3 regions of the Streptomyces sp. NPDC004609 genome follow, and region 3 is predicted to be linked to each of the others. Evidence: riboswitches for the same ligand, from Rfam matches in the RefSeq annotation. Region 3 holds a riboswitch; each other region holds the start of a gene.
The links. A riboswitch is a leader RNA that binds a small molecule or an ion and turns the genes downstream of it on or off. The one in region 3 is predicted to bind thiamine pyrophosphate.
Positions count from the first base shown of each region.

Region 1: it holds a riboswitch for thiamine pyrophosphate, as region 3 does, so the genes downstream of both, thiO (glycine oxidase ThiO) here and thiC (phosphomethylpyrimidine synthase ThiC) in region 3, are expected to answer to the same signal.
Region 2: it holds a riboswitch for thiamine pyrophosphate, as region 3 does, so the genes downstream of both, ACFYT4_RS11750 (thiamine ABC transporter substrate binding subunit) here and thiC (phosphomethylpyrimidine synthase ThiC) in region 3, are expected to answer to the same signal.

Region 1 is NZ_JBIALS010000026.1:114,205-116,464, reverse strand. Features, by position in the region: gene thiO (glycine oxidase ThiO) at 1-910, opposite strand, end outside; TPP riboswitch at 908-1,020, opposite strand; gene ACFYT4_RS24575 (hypothetical protein) at 1,128-1,508, shown strand; gene ACFYT4_RS24570 (NAD(P)/FAD-dependent oxidoreductase) at 1,556-2,260, shown strand, end outside.
Region 2 is NZ_JBIALS010000009.1:38,977-41,236, forward strand. Features, by position in the region: gene ACFYT4_RS11750 (thiamine ABC transporter substrate binding subunit) at 1-1,014, opposite strand, end outside; TPP riboswitch at 1,097-1,207, opposite strand; gene rlmN (23S rRNA (adenine(2503)-C(2))-methyltransferase RlmN) at 1,436-2,260, opposite strand, start outside.
Region 3 is NZ_JBIALS010000005.1:98,900-101,159, forward strand. Features, by position in the region: gene thiC (phosphomethylpyrimidine synthase ThiC) at 1-1,436, opposite strand, end outside; TPP riboswitch at 1,429-1,587, opposite strand; gene ACFYT4_RS06625 (YibE/F family protein) at 1,660-2,260, shown strand, end outside.

The sequences.
Region 1 (2,260 bases), on a different contig from region 3:
ACAGGAAGGGAGCGTGCGCGGGGGGCACGGTCAGCCGCAGCACCTGCCCCTTCACAGGGCGCACGGGCGGGAGGACGTCGTCCGGGACCCCGGCGAGCCGTCCGCTGAGGCTGCCACCCGCGAGCACGACCTGGCCGGCGGTCAGCTCCCGGCCGTCGGTGAGGGCGACTCCACTCGCCCGGTCGCGTTCGACGAGGAGCCGGTCCGCCCAGCCGCGCCACAGCGTCACCCCGGCCCGCTCACAGGCCGTGACCAGTGCGGACGCGAGCCGCCGTGGGTCGACCTGGTGGTCGCCGTCGACCCGCAGACCGCCGCGCACACCGGGTGCGAGCATGGGTTCGAGACGGCGGCACTCCCGGCCGGTCAGCCACTCCGACTCCAGACCGGAGCGGCGCTGAAGCGCGTGGAGCTCGCGGAGATGGGCCCGGTCGTCGGCGTCGAGCGCGACGGCCAGGGTGCCGCAGGCGCGGTAGCCGATGCCCCGGCCGCTCGCCTCCTCCAGCTCCGCGGCGAAGGCGGGGTAGCGGCGGGCGGACTCCACATTGAGAGCCAGCAGGGTCTGTTCGCCGTAGTGGAGTTCGGTGACCGCCGCGAGCATTCCGGCGGCCACGTGCGCGGCTCCGCCACCGGGTTCGGGATCGACGACGGTGACCTTCAGGCCGCGCTGCGCGGTCCGCCACGCCGTGGCCAGCCCGATGATGCCGCCGCCGACGACGAGGACGTCCGGGACACGGGAACCGCGGCCGGGCCCCGGCGAGGAGCGGTGCGGCTCCGGTGGCGCCGGGGCGGTGCCCGCGGGCGGTGCGGGGGGCGCGCTGTCCGGCGGTGGCGCCGGGGCGGGGACGCGCCACCCGGCGGGGCAGGACGGGGACGCCCCGGGCGGCTCGGACGGACCGGAGGTGTGCGACATGGGCGGCGAGCCCCTCCCTTCGCCGGCATGACCCGGATCAGGTTCGTACGGTCGGAGGCCGTCCAGCCTCCCTCTCAGCCCGGTGCGTCCGGACTCCCGCGAGTGCTTTACGGTGGCCACCCTAACCCCAGCCCTCGACTCGCAGTAGACGTGGTGCCGGGCGGCGGCCCCCGCCCGCCGCCGCCCGGGAGGGCGCAGCACGAGGGAGTGAGTCGCCATGGCAAGGTCGCTCGACGGACTGGTGCTCTCCCCGGTCGCGGATCAGGCCCCGGGCCAGGTGGGCACCCGCACCCGGTTCGCGTACCACGAGGAGGAGGGCCGGATCTGGGCCGAGTACGCAGGCGGGGACGTGGTCCGGGGGCATCTGGTGGGCACCCGTGACGGCGACCGGCTCGATTTCCGCTATGTGCAGCTGAAGACGGACGGCACCACCTCGTCGGGGCACTGTGTCTCGACGGTCGTGGAGCTGCCCGACGGGCGGGTGCGCCTTGAGGAGAGCTGGGAGTGGGAGTCACAGCCGGGGCGCGGGACGAGCGTCGTGGAGGAGCGGCGACAGCGCGGCGTGGGCTCCCCGCGGGGCCGTAGCGCGGGGCCGTGAGGGGGAGCCTCTTTTCTGACGGTCCGTCAGGTGCGTAAGGTTGACGGGTGAGCGAGCAGCAGAAACAGCAGCGGACGCGCCGCGTGGTCGTCGTCGGAGCGGGCATGGCCGGTGTGCAGACCGCCGTCGCCCTGCGTGAAGAGGGATTCACCGGCTCCGTCACCGTCATCGGCGCGGAACCCCATCAGCCGTACGACAGGCCACCGCTCTCCAAGGCGATCCTCCTCGGCACGGCGGAGGGATCGGCCTTCGAGGTCGACTTCGAGGAGCTCGCCGTCGAGCTCCGCCTCGGCTGTGAGGCGACCGCGGTGCGCCCGGGCGCGCATGAGCTGGACACCGAGGCCGGGCCCGTCCCGTACGACGTCCTCGTCATCGCGTCCGGTGCGGAACCGATCGGTCTGCCCGGCATCGCGTCCGTGCCCGGGGTCCACCTGCTGCGCACCCTGGACGACGCCGAGCGGCTCCGGCCCGTCCTCGGCACACGGCACGACATCGTGGTCGTCGGCGCGGGCTGGATCGGCGCGGAGTTCGCCACCGCCGCCCGCGGGGCGGGCTGCTCGGTCACGGTCGTCGAGGCCGCGGACCGGCCGCTGGCGGGCGCGCTGCCCGCCGAGGTCACCGCCCCCATGGCCGAGTGGTACGCGGAGTTCGGAACCGAACTGATCACCCATGCGCGCGTGGCCGGCGTCGAGCCCGGCGCGGTCGTTCTGGCGGACGGGCGGCGGATCGCCGCGGGCGCCGTGGTCGTCGGC
Region 2 (2,260 bases), on a different contig from region 3:
CAGCTCCGGCAGCTTCGCCCCCTCCACCACCGGGTTGACGAACATGTTCAGCGGCATGTCCTCCTGGAACTTCTTCGAGACCATGAAGTCCAGCAGCGCCTTGCCGCCGTCCTCGTTCTTCGCGCCCTTCAGCAGCCCGGCGAACTCGATCTGACGGAAGCAGGTGCCGGTGGCGACCCCGGTCGGCGCCTCGGCCGGCTGCGGGTCCGAGTAGAGGACCTCGACCGGCGGGCTGGAGGCGTACGAGACGACGAGCGGCCGGTCGCCCTTGGCCTTCCTGCCGCCCGCCGAGCCGGAGAACTCCTCGTTGTACGCCTGCTCCCAGCCGCTGACGACCTTGACGCCGTTCGCCTTGAGCTTCTTCCAGTAGCCCTGCCACCCCCCGGCGTCCGCGCCCTGGGAGGAACCCTCGCCGTAGCGTGCCACCGTGCCGAGGACGAAGCCGAGGCCGGGGGACGACGTGGCGGCGTTCTCGGTCACGAGCAGGTTCTTGTACGCGGGCTTGAGCAGATCGTCGAAGGACTGCGGCGGTGCGAGCTTCCTGTCGGCGAAGTACTTCTTGTCGTAGTTGACGCAGATGTCGCCCGTGTCGACGGGCGTCACCCGGTGCTTGTCGCCGTCGAGTTGCACCGCCCGCGGAATCTCCGCCAGCCCCTTGGCCTCGTACGGGGTGAACAGCCCGTTGTCGAGGGCGCGCGAGAGGAGGGTGTTGTCGACGCCGAAGAAGACATCGCCCTGCGGGGAGCCCTTGGTGAGGATCTCCTTGTTGAGCGCCTCTCCGGCGTCACCGCTCTTGAGCACCTTGACGGTGTAACCGGTTTCCCGGGTGAACTCCTTGAGCACGGAGCCGGACGCGGCGAACGAGTCGTGCGTCACCAGCGTGACGGTCTTCGCCTTCGGTCCTTCGGCTCCGCCGGACGGCGAGTCCTTCGTCTCCCCGCCACAGGCGGTGAGGGTGGTGACGCCGAGCGCGGCGGCCAGCGCGGCGACCGTGATCTTCCTGGTGGTGCTCACTGGATCATTCCTCCTGGGGGTGGCCAGGAAGAGACGCGGCCCTGCCCGGTCCTCTGACGAGAATCCGGGCAGGGCGCAACAGCTTGAGTTACGACCGAACTTCCTACCCAGAATGACCTGGGCAAGGTTCAGAGGGTCTGCGGTCTGATGGGTACCGCACTCTCAGCGCTGTGGCGCTCCCCTGTCGGATGCATGCACGTGTTCGAGCCCAGAGTACAAGGCCGGGAGCGCGCGATGTCAGGTGCGGGTCATTTGTCCGCTCGGGGCGCGTCCGGGCACGGGGTGCCGGTACGAGTGACCGGTACGGGTGGCCCGGTCCGCGGGCCGCACCGTGGGCCGTACCGCGGGCCGGTGCGGTGGCAGAGGCGGTGTGGGGGTGCCGGTACGGGGCCGATCCCGGAGACCGGCCCCGGGGCCGAGGTCAGCGCTCGGTCGCGGCGAGCTGTCCGCACGCCCCGTCGATCTCCTGCCCCCGGGTGTCCCGCACGGTCACCGGTACGCCATGGGCGGCGATCGCCTCGACGAACGCCTTCTCGTCCTCGGGCCGGGACGCGGTCCACTGGGACCCCGGAGTCGGATTGAGCGGGATCAGATTGACGTGGACCCGCTTGCCCTTGAGCAGGCGGCCCAGCAGGTCACCGCGCCAGCCCTGGTCGTTGATGTCGCGGATCAGCGCGTACTCGATGGAGACCCGGCGGCCGGACCGGTCCGCGTACGCCCAGGCGGCGTCCAGGACCTCCCGTACCTTCCAGCGGGTGTTGACCGGAACGAGGGTGTCGCGCAGCTCGTCGTCGGGCGCGTGCAGCGACACGGCGAGACGGCACTTGAAGCCCTCGTCGGCGAAGCGCAGCATCGCGGGCACCAGACCGACCGTCGAGACGGTGATCCCGCGCTGCGAGATGCCGAGCCCGTCCGGCTCGGGATCGGTGAGCCGTTGGATCGCGCCCACGACCCGCTTGTAGTTGGCGAGGGGCTCGCCCATCCCCATGAACACGATGTTCGACAGCCGCGCCGGGCCGCCGGGCACCTCGCCGTCACGCAGCGCGCGCATCCCGTCGACGATCTGGTGCACGATCTCGGCGGTGGACAGATTGCGGTCGAGCCCCGCCTGTCCCGTGGCGCAGAACGGGCAGTTCATCCCGCAGCCCGCCTGGGACGAGATGCACATCGTGACCCGGTCCGGGTACCGCATCAGCACGGACTCGACGAGGGTGCCGTCGTGCAGCCGCCACAGGGTCTTACGGGT
Region 3 (2,260 bases):
ATGACGCCGGTCTTCACATCGTCCCGGTTCGGCAGACCGAGATGTTCCTTGGGAGTGACGTAGCAGAGCATGGCCGTGCCCCACCAGGCGATCATCGCCGCTCCGATGCCGGAGGTGATGTGGTCGTACGCGGGGGCCACATCCGTCGTGAGCGGGCCGAGCGTGTAGAAGGGGGCCTCCTCGCAGATCTCCTGCTGGAGGTCGATGTTCTCCTTGATCTTGTGCATCGGGACGTGACCGGGGCCTTCGATCATCGTCTGAACCTGGAAACGCTTGGCGATCCGGTTGAGTTCCCCGAGCGTCCGCAACTCCGCGAACTGCGCCTCGTCGTTGGCGTCCGCGATCGAACCGGGCCGCAGTCCGTCCCCGAGCGAGTACGTCACGTCGTAGGCGGCGAGGATCTCGCACAGTTCCTCGAAGTTCTCGTACAGGAACGATTCCCTGTGGTGCGCCAGACACCAGGCCGCCATGATCGAGCCGCCGCGCGAGACGATCCCCGTCTTGCGGCGGGCGGTGAGCGGGACGTAGCGCAGCAGCACTCCGGCGTGGACGGTCATGTAGTCGACGCCCTGCTCGGCCTGTTCGATCACCGTGTCCTTGTAGACCTCCCAGCTCAGCTCCTCGGCCCTGCCGTCGACCTTCTCCAGGGCCTGGTAGAGCGGGACGGTGCCGATCGGCACGGGCGAGTTGCGCAGGACCCACTCGCGGGTGGTGTGGATGTTGCGGCCCGTCGACAGGTCCATCACCGTGTCGGCTCCCCAGCGGGTCGCCCAGGTCATCTTCTCGACCTCCTCCTCGATGGAGGAGGTGACGGCGGAGTTGCCGATGTTGGCGTTGACCTTCACCAGGAACCGCTTGCCGATGATCATCGGCTCGATCTCCGGGTGGTTGACGTTGGCCGGCAGCACCGCGCGGCCTGCGGCGATCTCCTCCCGTACGACCTCGGGGGAAACGTTCTCCCGGATGGCCGCGTACTCCATCTCCGGGGTGATCTCGCCCCGTCGGGCATAGGCGAGCTGGGTCACCGCCCGCCCGTCACGGCCCCGGCGGGGCTGGCGCGGACGGCCGGGGAAGACCGCGTCGAGGTTCCTGAGCCCGCCACGCGGCGATGTGTGCTTGATCCCGTCGTCCTCGGGGCGCACGGGACGGCCCGCGTACTCCTCGGTGTCTCCGCGCCCGGTGATCCAGTGCTCCCGTAGCGGCGGCAGGCCGCGGCGTACATCGGTCTCGACGGTGGGGTCGGTGTACGGACCGGATGTGTCGTACAGCGTCACATCCGTCCCGTTGGTGAGGTGCACGTGACGGACCGGCACCCGGAGGTCGGGGCGTGAGCCCTCGACATATCCCTTGTGCCAGCCCGGCTTGCGCTCGCCGGACCCGGCGGCCCGGTCTGCGTTCCGGTCGGCGGCAGGCGTGCGTGCATCCTGAACGGTCATGAGACCTACTCCCTACGCCGGCATTACCCGGTAACAGGTTCGGCGGTCGACGCAGCGGTTTCCGCAGACGGCGTACTGGCGTTGGCCAGACGGGTCGTACGGCGATCAGCGCCCTCTCAGCCCGGTGCTCCGAGCTCCCGCGTGTGCAAAGGTGCCACCACGCTAGCGTCATGTCTGGCGTGCTGAACAGGGTGCCCCCGTCCGTTCTTGCGATGATCGGCCGGTGACCTCTTCACCGTCCGACCCCCAGCAGCCGCACGGACCTTCGCAGCCCCCCCGGCGACAGGAGCCGTCCGAGCCCGACGGGCACGTCCACGGCCACACCCACGGCCACGGCCCGGCGGCCCCCGTCTCCCGGCATCTGCGCAAGGTCATCGCCGCGGTGCTGATTCCCTTCGCCACCGCGGTCGCCGTGGGTCTGGTGGTCCTCTGGCCCGGCTCCGCGCCCGGCCATGAGCGCACCGGTGTGGGCTTCGACCGCCAGACCCAGCAGGGGACGGTCACGCGGGTCGACACCGTCGACTGCAAGGACGTGAACGTCGCGCAGGTCCCGCCCACGGGCGACACCGGCACTCCCCAGGGGCGCGAGGCGGTCAACGCCCAACAGGGCGACTGCAAGAAGGCGACGATCGAGGTCACCAGCGGCAAGGACAAGGGACGCACCTTCACCGAGATCATCCAGCCCGACGCGTCACGGCAGCTGGAGAAGGGGCAGGGAGTGGTGGTGGCGTACGCCCCCGACGCGCCCCGCGATCTCCAGTACTCCGTGATCGATGTGAACCGCAAGGTCCCGATGGCGGTGCTCGCGGGGATCTTCGCGCTGG